DNA from 2 places in the Kluyvera huaxiensis genome. Region 1 is predicted to be linked to the other one. Evidence: predicted binding sites of a transcription regulator. Region 1 holds the regulator's gene; the other holds the start of a gene.
What was found. The regulator LexA, encoded in region 1, represses DNA repair genes until DNA is damaged. The targets are predictions, from matches to a motif close to TNCTGTATGTACATACAGNA.

Region 1 (7,522 bases):
CGCCAATGGATAAGACCACTACGCAAGAACTGCTAGCGCAGGCTGAAAAGCTGTGTGCGCAACGCGGCGTGCGCCTGACTCCTCAACGTCTGGAAGTGTTGCGCCTGATGAGTCTGCAGGAAGGGGCAATCAGCGCCTACGATCTGCTCGACCTGCTGCGCGTCAAAGAACCGCAGGCTAAACCGCCGACGGTATACCGTGCTCTGGAGTTTCTGCTCGAGCAGGGTTTTGTTCACAAAGTCGAATCCGCTAACAGTTACGTGCTGTGCCATCTGTTTGATCAACCGACTCACACCTCCGCCATGTTTATCTGCGACCGCTGTGGCGTGGTCAAAGAAGAGTGTGCGGAAGGGGTTGAAGACATCATGCATGCGCTGGCGGCGAAGATGGGTTTTGCCCTGCGGCATAATGTGATTGAAGCGCACGGTCTGTGCTCAGCCTGCGTTGAGGTCGAAGCCTGCAAGGCGCATGAGCACTGCCAGCACGATCATACGATTCAAATTAAGAAAAAATCCCGCTAGCAGGCGCTAAGCGGGATAGCGTACTTCCCTGTACGCGCTCGCTGGGTTTACCAGCGGTGGTTATGACGTTTATCCCAGCTATCGACCTCTTTTTCGGCCTGATCCTTCGCGTAGCCATAGCGCTCCTGAATTTTACCGACCAGCTGATCGCGTTTCCCTTCGATCACCGTCATATCATCGTCGGTCAGTTTGCCCCATTGCTCTTTCACTTTGCCTTTAAGCTGTTTCCAGTTGCCGCCGACTTCGTCTTTATTCATCATCAAATCCTCGGGAGTCAGTGAGTGAATAGCGAAAGTGTTCCTACAGAACACACATCTTTTTCGCTAAGCGTGAGGTTAATTGTAGTCAGTCATTCCGACATCAATTCACTATTCGGAATCTTTAACCATCACGTCAGGCAAACCAGCTGTTGTTTCGCCAGTGACGACGCCAGATAAACGCCAGCGACAGACCGCGAAGCGCCAGGAAGACGGCAAGCGCCAGCCACAGTCCGTGGTTGCCAAGCACCGGTAGCGCTAACAGCGTGAGCGCAAATCCCGCCGCCGCAACGGCCATGCTGTTACGCATCTCCGCGCCGCGCGTCGCGCCGATAAACATGCCATCAAGCAGATAACACCACACGCCGATTATCGGGAGCACCATCTGCCAGATAACGTAGCGGTCAGCCAGCTCGCGTAGCTCGGGAATGGACGTCAGCAGCGCCACGATATGTTCCCCCAAAACGGCATAAACCAACGCGAACGCCAGTGCGACCACACCGGCCTGACGGCATGCCGCTCGCCAGACCTCCAGTAGTTTACTGCCGTCGCGCGCGCCGTAGGCCTGACCAGAATGGGCTTCAACCGCATAGGCGAAGCCGTCCAGCGCGTAGGCGGTGAAGGTAAGCATGGTCATCAGCACGGCATTCACCGCGACAATATCGCTGCCAAGACGAGCACCAAAAACGGTTACCGCACCAAAGCACAGTTGCAGCAACAGCGAGCGCAGCATGATGTCACGGTTCAACGCCAGCAAACGCCGGAAGTTGCCGTGCCAGGCCATTTTCAGCATCGCCCAGGAAATCCCGCGCATTACCAGTACCTTACGTACCATCCCTAAACCGACCAGCAAGGTCGCGTACTCGGCGATGGCCGTCGCTAACGCCGCCCCCTGCACGTTCATATGCAGCCCCATCACCAGCCACAGATCGAGGACGATATTGAGTACGTTGCCCACCACCAGCAGCACGACCGGTGCACGCGCGTACTGTACGCCCAACAGCCAGCCCAGCAGCACCAGATTTGCCAGCGAAGCCGGAGCGCTTAGCCAGCGGATGGAGAGAAAACGCTGCGCCTGCTCCAGCACTTCGCCGCTGCCGCCAACGATAGACAGCGCGAGATGAATCAGCGGATTTTTAAACAAGATGATCAGCAGACCGGCACCCAGCGCCAGCAGCAGCGGTTGTACCAGCGCTCGCGCCAGCGCCTGGGGGTCTTTGGCGCCAAACGCCTGCGCCGTCAGGCCGGTGGTGCTCATACGCAAGAACAGCAGCAGCATAAACAGGAAGCTGGTTGCGGTCGCGCCAATGGCCACGCCGCCCAGATAGACCGGGCTGTCGAGATGGCCAATCACGGCGGTATCCACCAACCCTAGCAGAGGCACGGTGATATTTGAGAAGATCATTGGTAGCGCAAGGCGCCACAGGGCCTTATCGGCGGAAGTCAGTAGCGGCATGAGTGAGAACCAGAAAGAAAAAAGGCTGTGATAACGGAAGTATCACAGCCATTTGAGAGAAGGGAGTGTTACAGCCACTCGCCGTTGCGGATAACGCCAACGGCCAGCCCTTCGATGGAGAAACTCTGCTGACGCAGATCGACCACGATAGGGGAAAACTCGCTGTTTTCCGGCAGTAGTTCGACGACGTTACCCTGTTTTTTCAGGCGTTTCACCGTCACTTCTTCATCGATACGCGCGACGACGACCTGGCCGTTACGCACATCCTGGGTTTTATGCACCGCGAGCAGATCGCCATCCATAATACCGATATCTTTCATCGACATGCCGCTGACGCGCAGCAGGAAGTCGGCACTCGGTTTAAACAGCGATGGATCGACCTGGTAATGGCCTTCAATGTGCTGCTGCGCCAGCAGCGGCTCGCCCGCCGCAACGCGGCCAATCAGCGGTAGGCCCACTTCTTCTTCCACCAGCAGGCGGATACCACGAGAGGCTCCGGAGACAATCTCAAGAACTCCTTTACGCGCCAGCGCTTTCAGGTGTTCTTCAGCCGCATTCGGGGAACGGAACCCCAAGCGCTGAGCAATTTCCGCACGCGTCGGCGGCATGCCCGTCTGGCTGATATGATCCCGGATGAGATCAAACACCTCTTGCTGCCTGGTCGTTAACGCTTTCATTCCGCCCCCTGGGTGTATATACAGTTATGCTGTGAGTATATACAGCTAGTGCCTATTTTGGAACCATAAAACGCAGGAAATCAGGCAGTTTTCACAGCTTTAGTGGAAATGAGCCCACAGCAGGATAGCCCAGGTGATCAGAGCGACAAAAATCGACAGCAACACGGCGGCTGAGCCCATATCTTTCGCTCGCCCTGACAGCTCGTGATACTCAGAGCCAATACGGTCGACGACCGCTTCCAGTGCACTATTGAGAATTTCCACTATCATCACCAACAGGACGGAGCCGATAAGCAGCACGCGGGTGATAGGGTCAACATCCAGCCAGCAGGCAATGATAATTGCCAGTACGGATGCAACCCCCTCCTGGCGGAACGCGGCTTCGTTGATCCATGCCGCGCGAAATCCTTTCCAGGAATATCCAGCTGCTTTGATAATTCGGGTGAGCCCAGTGGTATTATTGGCCATCTCAAGAACCTTTTACGTTATGACGTCAATGACAATGCGTACTTCACGTTGCTGCTGGGTTTACCGCCTTGCCGCCGCGCGAATCACTTAGTGTATTATTAAGAACCGGTAGAACAGAAATTCTGCCGACTTTCTGATATTCTTGCCGCGCATTTGCATGATTAACCAGAGGCTTTACATCGTTTATGTCCGGCTGGCCACGAATTTACTACAAATTACTGAATTTACCATTAAGTGTTCTGGTAAAGAGCAAGTCTATTCCGGCAGAACCTGCCCAGGAATTGGGGCTTGATACATCACGTCCAATTATGTACGTCCTGCCTTACAACTCTAAGGCCGACTTACTGACGCTGCGCGCCCAGTGCCTTGCGCACGACCTGCCCGATCCGCTTGAACCGTTAGAAATCGACGGCACTCTGCTGCCGCGCTACGTGTTCATTCACGGCGGCCCGCGCGTGTTCACCTACTACACGCCGAAAGAAGAGTCGATCAAACTGTTCCACGACTACCTCGACTTGCACCGCAGCAATCCACATTTGGATGTGCAAATGGTGCCGGTGTCGGTGATGTTTGGGCGTTCTCCGGGTCGCGAGAAAGGTGAAGTCAATCCGCCATTGCGGATGCTGAACGGCTTCCAGAAATTCTTCGCCGTCTCCTGGCTGGGTCGCGATAGTTTCGTGCGTTTCTCTCCGTCCGTTTCTCTACGCCGCATGGCCGATGAACACGGCACGGATAAGACCATCGCCCAGAAGCTGGCCCGCGTTGCCCGTATGCACTTCGCTCGCCAGCGTTTGGCTGCGGTAGGCCCACGTCTGCCTGCCCGTCACGACCTGTTCAAAAAGCTGCTGGCCTCCAAAGCCATTGCCAAAGCAGTAGAAGATGAAGCGCGTAGCAAAAAAATCTCCCACGAAAAAGCGCAGCAGAACGCGATTGCGCTGATGGAAGAGATTGCAGCGAACTTCTCCTACGAGATGATCCGCCTGACCGACCGTATCCTGAGCTTTACCTGGAACCGTCTGTATCAGGGGATTAACGTCAATAACGCCGAGCGCGTACGCCAACTGGCGCACGACGGGCACGAGATTGTTTATGTTCCCTGCCACCGCAGCCACATGGACTATCTGTTGCTCTCTTACGTGCTCTACCACCAGGGGCTGGTGCCGCCGCATATCGCCGCCGGTATTAACCTGAACTTCTGGCCAGCAGGCCCGATTTTCCGTCGCCTGGGCGCGTTCTTCATTCGCCGTACCTTTAAGGGTAACAAGCTGTACTCCACCGTATTCCGTGAATACCTCGGCGAGTTGTTCAGCCGCGGTTACTCCGTGGAGTACTTTGTGGAAGGCGGTCGTTCCCGTACCGGTCGTCTGCTGGATCCGAAAACCGGCACATTGTCGATGACCATCCAGGCGATGCTGCGCGGCGGTACCCGTCCAATCACCCTGGTGCCAATTTATATTGGCTACGAGCACGTGATGGAAGTGGGCACCTACGCGAAAGAATTGCGCGGCGCGACCAAAGAGAAAGAGAGCCTGCCGCAGATGCTGAAAGGTCTGAGCAAGCTGCGTAATCTCGGTCAGGGCTACGTCAACTTCGGCGAACCGATGCCGCTGATGACCTACCTGAACCACCACGTGCCGGAGTGGCGCGAGTCTATCGACCCGATTGAAGCCGTACGTCCAGCCTGGCTGACGCCAACCGTCAATAAAATGGCGGCAGAGCTGATGGTGCGTATCAACAACGCCGGTGCGGCCAACGCCATGAACCTGTGCTGTACCGCGCTGCTGGCTTCACGTCAGCGTTCTCTGACTCGTGAGCAGTTAACGCAGCAACTGGATTGTTATCTGGCCCTGATGCGTAACGCGCCATACGCGCCGGATGCGACCGCACCGAAAGCCTCTGCCAGCGAGCTTATCGATCACGCGCTGCAGATGAACAAGTTCGAAGTCGAGAAAGATACCATCGGCGATATCATCATTCTGCCGCGCGAGCAGGCGGTACTGATGACCTACTATCGCAACAACATTGCGCACATGCTGATTATGCCTTCGCTGCTGGCGTCGATTATGACCCAACATCGGGAGATAACCCGTGGGCAGGTTGCGGACTATATCGATACTCTGTACCCAATGCTGAAAGCCGAGCTGTTCCTGCGCTGGGAGCGTGAGGAGCTGCCGACGGTTATCGATACGCTGATTGCCGAGATGGAACGTCAGGAGCTGATTACCGTAAGCGGCGATGAACTGCGCATCAACGCCTCGCACTCCCGTACGCTGCAACTGCTGGCGGCCGGTGCGCGCGAAACGCTGCAACGCTACGCCATCACCTTCTGGCTGCTGAGCGGCAACCCGTCGATGAACCGCAGCACGCTGGAGAAAGAGAGCCGTACGCTGGCGCAACGTCTGTCCGTGCTGCACGGTATCAACTCGCCGGAGTTCTTCGATAAGGCGGTGTTCTCATCGCTGGTGTTAACCCTGCGCGATGAAGGCTATATCAGCGACAGCGGCGACGCCGAACCAGAAGAGACGATGAAGGTTTACCAGATGATGGCAAGCCTTATTACCTCGGACGTGCGCTTGACGATTGAAAGCGTGACGCAAGACGAAGAACCCGCGCCGAAAGACGCCTGATAGCGCTTCGCTTATCAGACCTACAGGTCGATGATTCGTAGGGCGGGCAAGCGTAGCGCCCCCGCCACAAAAAAGCCGGATAATTATCCGGCTTTTTTTATTGCATCAGAACTGCCAGTAACTCATCGCCAGCCCAATAAACAGCACCAGACCGACGTAGTTATTATTGAGGAATGCCTGGAAGCAGGGTCCGCGCTCGCGGTTGCGGATCAGCTTTTGTTGATAGACAAACAGCGCCCCGGCAATCAGGATTGACCAGTAGAACTCCCAGTGCAGCCCGTTCAGCCAGCCAATTACCGCCATCAGCACCAGCACGCATGCCTGCAGAATACCAATAATTAAGCGGTCGTTTTCACCGAACAAAATCGCCGTCGATTTGATACCGATTTTCACGTCATCATCGCGGTCAACCATCGCGTACTGAGTATCGTAGGCCACCGCCCACAGGATATTCGCCAGCAGCATCAGCCAGCAGCTGAGCGGCAGCGATTCACTGACCGCCGCGAACGCCATCGGAATCGACCAGCCAAACGCCGCCCCCAGCACCACCTGTGGCAGATGGGTATAACGCTTCATAAACGGATAAACCCAGGCCAGCGCCAGACCGGCAACCGACAGCAGGATAGTCATGGTATTGAGCGTCAGCACCAGCAGGAATGACAGCAGCACCAGCACGGCGAACAGGATCCGCGCCTCTTTCTCACTAACGGCACCGCTCGGCAGCGGACGGTTGGCCGTGCGTTTTACATGGCCATCAAATTTGCGATCCGCGTAGTCATTCACCACACAGCCTGCGGCACGCATCAGCCAGACGCCGGCAACGAACACCGCCAGGATCCACAGCGGCGGCACGCCCGGTGCCGCGACCCAAAGCGCCCATAGGGTTGGCCACAGCAGCAGCAGCGCGCCGATCGGTTTGTCCGTGCGCATCAGCTGATGATAAGCCAGCAGCTTGTTCGGCCTAAGACTCCTCTCCATTTTTCTTCTTCCTCTTAGTACAACGGCGATGCCGGTAAAAACAGCTCTGTCAGCAGCAGCGGTTTTCCACTCAAGCGGAGGCGGGAACGACGCCCCCACAGCGCATCATGACGGCCAATTTCGATAAAATCGCGGGTCAACTGGGAGGATGTAAACAGATACCGGCCCAACGGCGTCTGCCCCAGTTGCTGTAGCGCCAGCTCAGGCCCGCATAGGGTCGATTCCGGCACCACGGTACGCCCGGCAAGCCACGGCTCCCCCCCGACGCACAATAATATTTCTCGCAGCCAATAGCGAGGTTCATCCGCAAGCAAGTGCTGTTCATCGACCAGCGCATCGCGACAGATAAATTCTTCGTTTAATAGCGTAACGCTAACGGGTTTCCCGTACTGTTCGAACCGTTTGGTCATCGAGTCTTCCAGCATCAGCCAGTCGCGCTGAGCCGGTTCCAGCGGGGGAACGACGTCAAAATAGTGCAAAGCACGCAACTGCGTCAGTGCAGAGTGCGACATGCCTGTCTCTCCAATACATAGCGTTG
Region 2 (7,522 bases), on a different contig from region 1:
TGGTGAAAATTCTGGCCCAGGCCTGGAGTCAGGAAGCCGCTTCTATTGCGGAGACCATCAATCGCCAACCATAAATAGAATTAATTGTTCTAAGGACCGCCGCCGGTGCAAAACCGACGGCGGTTTTTTTACGTCTGGCTTCAATTGGTTACTTATGCCACATCACGTTTTTTGTACAAATGAACTTCTGATTAGCTCACAAATATGACATTGGTATGAATTCTGCGCATTGACGGGGCCATTTTTTAGCGGTATTCGTATTATGTGGTCGCATACTTTGTAACCACTGTTTTCTTTTCCACCAGACCAAGATATGAGGGAAACGAGGCATGAAGAGACAAAAACGAGATCGCCTGGATCGGGCACATCAGCGTGGGTACCAGGCCGGGATTACCGGACGGTCAAAAGAAATGTGTCCTTACCAGACTATTAACCAGAGGTCTTACTGGCTGGGAGGCTGGCGAGAAGCCATGGAGGACAGGGCAGTAGTTGCCTGACACTGTCTCTTTAAAAAGAAACCTCCGCATTGCGGAGGTTTCGCCTTTTGATTCACAATACTAATCAATCGCCAGGCCAGTAAAGCCTGAAGACGAGTCGCATTAGAATGCAGAAGTGTCCTGGAACAGACCTACTTTCAGGTCGTTCGCGGTATAGATCAGACGACCATCAACCAGAACTTCGCCATCCGCCAGCCCCATGATCAGACGACGGTTAACGATGCGTTTGAAGTGAATACGGTAGGTCACTTTTTTCGCCGTTGGCAGAACCTGACCGGTGAATTTCACTTCACCCACGCCGAGCGCACGGCCTTTGCCTTCGCCGCCCAGCCAGCCCAGGTAGAAACCAACCAGCTGCCACATTGCGTCCAGACCCAGACAGCCTGGCATCACCGGATCGCCGATAAAGTGACAACCGAAGAACCACAGGTCCGGATTGATATCGAGCTCAGCTTCAACATAACCCTTGTCAAAGTTGCCGCCGGTTTCGGTCATTTTAATGACACGATCCATCATCAGCATGCTAGGTGCAGGTAACTGCGGGCCTTTTGCGCCAAACAGTTCACCGCGACCAGAGGCAAGAAGGTCTTCTTTTGTATAGGATTCGCGTTTATCTACCATGTTTTAAGTAAGCCTTATTTTAAGTTCGGAACGCAGGATAGCTAACACGTGTACGCTGAACAAGTCCGATCAGTTGGAATGTGAACGGTTTAACCAGCGTAACGGCCACGGATAACGGTAGCGAGGCTCCGGCTGAGTGGCCTGTGCAATGCGTTCCTGAATCGTTTGCAGTAGCGTTTGCCCTTCGCCATCCCAGTTGAGCTGCGTCAGAAGCGGCAGCGCATCGCCGACATCATCGATAGCCCAAATAGAGAATGCCCCGGCTTCTACCGCTTCCTGAATCTCACTTGAGAGGCTCAGATGGCGTACGTTAGCGGAAGGAATGATGACCCCCTGCTTGCCGCTTAAGCCACGCTGTGCGCAGATAGCGAAGAAACCTTCAATTTTTTCATTCAGACCACCTACCGGCTGCGCACGACCAAACTGATCGACAGAGCCGGTTATTGCAATACTCTGGTTGATAGGCACGTTGGCCAGGGCGCTGATAAGCGCGCACAGCTCTGCCATTGAGGCGCTGTCGCCATCAACTTCACTGTATGACTGCTCAAACGTCAGTGACGCTGAGAAGGGCAGCTGCTGCTCCAAATCGAGCTCAGCCATCAGGAAGGCCTGCATCAGCATCATCCCTTTGGCATGAATATTACCGCCTAGTTCAGCCTTACGCTCAACGTCGGTGAATTCACCGTCGCCGACGTGTACCACGCAGGTAATACGTGACGGTTCACCAAACGGGCGCGGGTGGCCAGGAAAATCGATAACTGACAGAGCGTTGATCTGACCGATGCATTCACCTTCAGTCTCAATCAGGATCTGCTCAAGCAAAATTTCGTCCTGCATACGTTCAGCCAGGAAGCCTTCTCTCCACAGACGCTGTTCCAGCATGGTTTTAAGCTGTTCTGCATTGATGACATCGTTATCAGTGAACGGGGCGGCTTCTCTGAGTTGGCGCGCAATCCACAGTGGGCAGAGCGGCATAATCTCCTGATCGCCGGTATCGCGGGCACCTTCCTGCATCAGCAGTGGCCATGCATCGGCAGCAAGGCCTGGCAGGGATTTTTCGCGAGCGACATTCCAGACCCACTGGCACCACTGCTTAAGCGTTTCTTCATCGCTGATTTGCAGGTTGTCTTCAAATTCGCTGTACAGTGAAGTTTCAGCCAGCTCCGGTTCCATTTCCTCGAAGTCGGCAAGCGAATCACGGTCGCCAACCAGGACGAGCTTGAGTGTCAAAGGCATGGAGGGAATGCTGACCGGCAGAGGGCGCGCATCGTCGAAAGTGAGCCAGTCAAATCGCTGGTGTGAAATCACATTCTTCAAGCGCATCCACAGCAGCGGCTGCGCCATAAGCGTACGCAGTGACAAAATCAGAATGCCACCATTGGCCTGGTGAACGAGGCCCGGCTGCAGCGTGATTTCACCATTGAATTGGCGAACGCAGCCAAAAAGCTGCTCGGCTTCGATCCAGTCGGCATAGACAACTGGCCCGGTGCTGGCAAAATTATCATCGGTACTGCGCGCTGGCGTGACCGTGATTTTGCTGCCGTTAACTTGATAATCGACGCCTGTCAGGGCCGACTCATCGTTACCACGCAGCGACAGCGTTGTCTGCGTGAGCAGCTGCAGGTAATCTTTTTCTTCTGGTGCTTTGACCAGCAAGAGGGGGGAGACACCTTGCGGATGCAGAAACTGCTCCAGGGCGTAATGTAAACGCGCCTGCAGTTCACTGAATAAGGATTCGTTTTCTGAGGCCAGATCAGGCTGGGCAAATAGCGCCTGAAATGCTTCAGTCGCGGGGGCGAGAAAGCGCCGGGAAAGAGTATTTATAGTCAATGTCGCTATTTTTAGTCAGATGTAAAGTGCGTGATTATACCTGATGCCAACGGGAAGCTCACGGAGAATACGGAAGTATCTTCTGTTGTTGGCTTAATCGGTATCACAGTTGCAGATTTCTTCTCAGCACATTGAGAAAAAACTGTTATTCTGAAAAGAGTTACACGGTCACACTGAGATCGCAATGAAATATCAACAACTGGAAAATCTTGAAAGCGGCTGGAAGTGGAAATACCTGGTTAAAAAGCACCGGGAAGGCGAATCCATCACCCGCTATATTGAAGCCAGCGCCGCACAAGAGGCTGTCGATGTTTTGCTGAAACTGGAACATGAACCCGTTCAGGTTAATGACTGGATCGCTCAGCATATTAATCCGCAACTGGTCAACCGTATGAAGCAGACGATTCGTGCACGCCGCAAGCGCCACTTCAATGCTGAACATCAGCATACGCGCAAGAAGTCTATCGATCTGGAGTTTGCTGTCTGGCAGAGACTCGCCGGTTTGGCGCAACGTCGCGGGAAAACGTTATCGGAAACCGTTGTCCAGCTGATTGAAGATGCTGAAAACAAAGAGAAGTACGCGACGAAGATGTCCAGCCTTAAGCAGGATCTTGAAGCGATGTTGGGTAAGGATAAGTAGACTTGTTTTGAGGTTGTTTGGCTTAGTTAAAAACCGACAAACCAACAGGCAAAAAAAAACCCCGCAGCGCGGGGTTTTTTATTAGACGATAACTTAAGCCTGTGGCTGAGTTACAACGTCTTTGCTACCTTTAACTTCGATCTCTACGCGACGATCTGGTGCCAGGCAGTCGATCAGCGCAGCTTTCGCTTTCACGCCGTCACAGGTGTTGCCGCTAACTGGGTTAGATTTACCCATGCCACGTGCGGAGATTTTGTCTGAAGGGATACCTTTAGATACCAGGTAATCAACAACGGACTGTGCACGTTTCTCGGACAGACCCTGGTTGTAAGCGTCAGAACCGATACGGTCAGTGAAGCCCAGAACCACTACGGAACCGTCTTTCGGATCCAGGTTGCTCAGCTGGCTGTACATCTGATCCAGAGCTTGCTTACCTTCTGGTTTCAGAGTTGCTTTGTTGAAGTTGAACAGAACGTCAGACTTCAGAGTGAAGTGCTTGGTCTGTACTTCTGGAGCTGGAGCTGGAGCTGGTGCGATTACTGGAGCCGCTGCATCCTGCTGGCCGAAGCGGTAGGAAACACCTACGCTCAGCATGCCGTTGTCAGGACGTACACCAACGGTGTTTGCGTCGCCGATGTTGTTAACCCACTGGTATTCCAGACGGGTAGCGATGTCGCGAGTCACAGCCCACTCAACGCCGCCAGCGAATACTGGGGAAACGCCGGTGTCGTGGTGATCGCCAGCTTTGTTGTTGCTGGAATCTGCACGCCATACCATACCACCCAGACGGGTGTAGATGTCCAGATCGTCAGTTACTGGGTAACCCAGTTTAGCGGTCAGCTGAACGCCTTGAGCTTTCAGTGCACCGTTAGTCTGGCTACCGGTGTATTCCATACGGCCCAACCAGTCGTAACCCATTTCGAAACCAACGTACGGGTTAACCTGGTAGCCACCGAACGCGCCTGCGCCCAGCTGGCTGTTGTGGGTAGAGCCGTTGTTGTTTTTGTCAGCCTGGTACCAGCCGGTGTCATGGAACTGGGACCAACCCAGTTTACCACCAGCATACCAGGTGTTGTCTTGCGGAGCGGCCTGCGCCACAGAAGCGAAGCCTGCCAGTGCCACTGCAATCGCGATAGCTGTCTTTTTCATTTTTTGCGCCTCGTTATCATCCAAAATTTGCCATGAAGCTCTAAATAGACTCACGGTTAAATCCTTCCACCGGGGTGGGGCTTAGTGAATTACTTAGCAGATATCTGCGGTGTAAGCTGAGCACCCCTGGCGATGTAAAGTCTACAACGTCGTTCGAAACTTACAAGTGTGAACTCCGTCAGGCTTATGAAAAAAAAAGAGTTGTATACGCAATATTTAACAAAATTGATTAAAAACCAAACAGCCAAAACTACCGGAAACCGCACCAGACAAGCCTTTTGAGAAAAATCTATCAGGAAATCTAAGAGATAAAAAAGCTGCAAAAAAAATACCAGGAATAATCCTAATTTCGCTTAATGGAACAAATTAGAGTGAATTTTTAGCCCATTAAATTGTCCAGTGGGGTGTGATGAAGATTGAACTGGGCGCATTATGAACACCATCGCGTTACCTTCCTCAGCTGCCGCCAGTAATTGGGCATGCTCATTTGTTGATAATTCATCCTTTAACCAACAGATAACCACACTATAATTTCCGGTACGTAATGCCCTAACCATAGAGTCGAGCATGTCGCATGACGACATTTGACGCAATTGCATTACTTTTGTTAGCGGCAGTCCAGACTCTTGTACCCACTGACGGCTCAGTTTCTGTTGTGGGGTAAGCCAAAGCTGCCAGCGTGACTGCTGCCCCAACTGTTGGAGCAGGGGTAGTAATAATAGCTGTGCCATCATTGGCTGATCTTCGCGATAGAGCACTTCGCTAATTAAGGCAGCAGAAGTACTTTTCGCCGAAGTGAAAGCATGGGAAGCCGTTGCTGTAACAGCTGCAGAAGAATGATTAACAACACCAGAAGTATACATAGCTAATCCAACCTTGTGGGTTACTGTATGAATATACAGTACTACCCATATCATCAAAGATCAACCTCAATTTCTGAAAGTAACTCGCAAAATTGGATACAAATTGCTCAGGACGACAAATTCATCTTGCCGTCCCGGGTGAACTTCCCTATGTTGCTTATTAAATGTTCTATTAGTGAATTAGATACACCCACATCCATGATTATTAAGGATTAATCATGAAGGAAATATCATATAAACGGATTTATCAATCCCAGGAATGTTTCTCAACATTAGGGAAAATCAGGTCACGGGCGCTGTTCGGCGGTTACAGTCTGGCTGTCGACAGCACGGTCTTTGCTATGGTTGCAGAGGGAGAGTTGTATCTGCGGATGTGTGAACAAAATGCCACTTATCAGGCTCAACACTCACCGCCATTATTAACGTTGCGCAAACGCGGGATGCCGTTGCAGTTAAAATATTTCCGCGTTGACGCTGCACTGTGGTCGAATCAATCTGTGTTATTACAGCTTGGCCTATCCTCGCTGGAGGATGCGCGACGAGAGAAATCTCAACAAAGGATGCCACCGCGCTTAAAGGATTTACCTAATCTCTCTTTTCATATGGAATTATTGCTGAATGAAGCCGGCATTATGGATGCACGGACGCTACGGCAAATGGGGGCGAAAACCGCATGGCTCCGTCTTCGCCAGATTCGTAAACAGATCAGTATTAATGTGCTTTATGCACTCGAGGGGGCGATTACTGGTGTCCACGCTGCCGCACTTCTGACGCAAAGGCGTCAGGAGTTGCAGAGTTGGGCGCAAACCTGCATGCAAAAACAATAAGCCGTTTAGCATCAGGCCAGAACTTGCTTTTGTAGCCGACAGATTTCCGGTAACAGTGAAATCATCAAACCGATTTGTTGCAGTACCAATGGCTCTTTGCTGTCAGGACGAGTATCGAGATGGTTAATCCGTGCGGCTAATCCAGCTAAGGCCAATTGAACCCTGTCTTCATCCGAAGGCTGATGATGTAAAGCATCATCGACATAGCAAACGGCATCGTCCAGAAGAGCCAGGATTTCAGGTGTAGTTAATTTCTCGCGGTGGGCGCCCAGCGCAGAGATATAGCTGGTTAGAGTGTGGTTCAGGCACAGCAGACGAAACGCCGTTTCACGCATTTCAGCGGTAACTTTCGGCTCGGTCGACATGTTTGACACGACGGACGCCAGTTCAGCATCGCGATTATGAGCATCACGTCGCGCAATCCGATAGGCCAGACGGTTATCACGTCCCTGATGATATTGCTCAAGAATGGCGTCGAGATAGCGGCAGTTAGCATCGACTGCGCGCTCAAGAACTCGAGGTAAATTACGGAATTTCCAATCTGGCCAGATAAAACTCACCGCTATCCACGCAATACCACAGCCGATCAGAGTATCGATGACGCGAGGCAGGGCCACTTCAAACCCCTCGCCGAGCAGGTTGAAGCACAGTAGTACCAGTAATGTGATGAACATAGTCGCGTGGGCATACTGTACGTTGCGAAAGGCGAAGAACAGTACGCCGGTTATCACAATCAGCACCAGTTGCCCTTCAAGAGACGGCACCAGCAAGAGAATCGGCAAGCCGAGCGCCACGCCCACTAGCGTACCAATAATACGCAGCGCCAACCGGTGACGGGTGGCATTATAGTTTGGCTGACAGACGAATAGGCTAGTGAGCAAGATCCAGTAACCGTGCTGTAGGCCGGTAAACTGAATAAAGGCATAGCCTGCGCACAGGACTAGCGACATGCGCACCGCGTGGCGAAAGAGCGCGGATTCTGGCGACATGTTGCGGCTAAGACGTGAACGAATATCATCAAAGCCGTGCAAACTATCATCCGCCAACAGCGTTTCCGTTTCGCTTTTCATCTGCGACTGCACCTGCTCTGATTCT

Region 2: the regulator LexA is predicted to act here: its motif matches at 5,622-5,641, upstream of sulA (SOS-induced cell division inhibitor SulA).

Annotation. Positions count from the first base shown of each region.
Region 1 is NZ_JBEFLV010000025.1:37,147-44,668, reverse strand. It holds gene zur (zinc uptake transcriptional repressor Zur) at 6-521, shown strand; gene ABOC97_RS20615 (CsbD family protein) at 569-778, opposite strand; gene dinF (MATE family efflux transporter DinF) at 915-2,234, opposite strand; gene lexA (transcriptional repressor LexA) at 2,303-2,911, opposite strand; gene ABOC97_RS20600 (diacylglycerol kinase) at 3,011-3,379, opposite strand; gene plsB (glycerol-3-phosphate 1-O-acyltransferase PlsB) at 3,565-6,006, shown strand; gene ubiA (4-hydroxybenzoate octaprenyltransferase) at 6,112-6,984, opposite strand; gene ubiC (chorismate lyase) at 6,999-7,496, opposite strand.
Region 2 is NZ_JBEFLV010000017.1:10,342-17,863, forward strand. It holds gene pqiC (membrane integrity-associated transporter subunit PqiC) at 1-74, shown strand, start outside; gene rmf (ribosome modulation factor) at 330-497, shown strand; gene fabA (bifunctional 3-hydroxydecanoyl-ACP dehydratase/trans-2-decenoyl-ACP isomerase) at 600-1,118, opposite strand; gene ABOC97_RS16785 (Lon protease family protein) at 1,188-2,948, opposite strand; gene matP (macrodomain Ter protein MatP) at 3,133-3,588, shown strand; gene ompA (porin OmpA) at 3,682-4,737, opposite strand; gene sulA (SOS-induced cell division inhibitor SulA) at 5,091-5,600, opposite strand; gene ABOC97_RS16805 (TfoX/Sxy family DNA transformation protein) at 5,819-6,427, shown strand; gene yccS (YccS family putative transporter) at 6,439-7,522, opposite strand, start outside.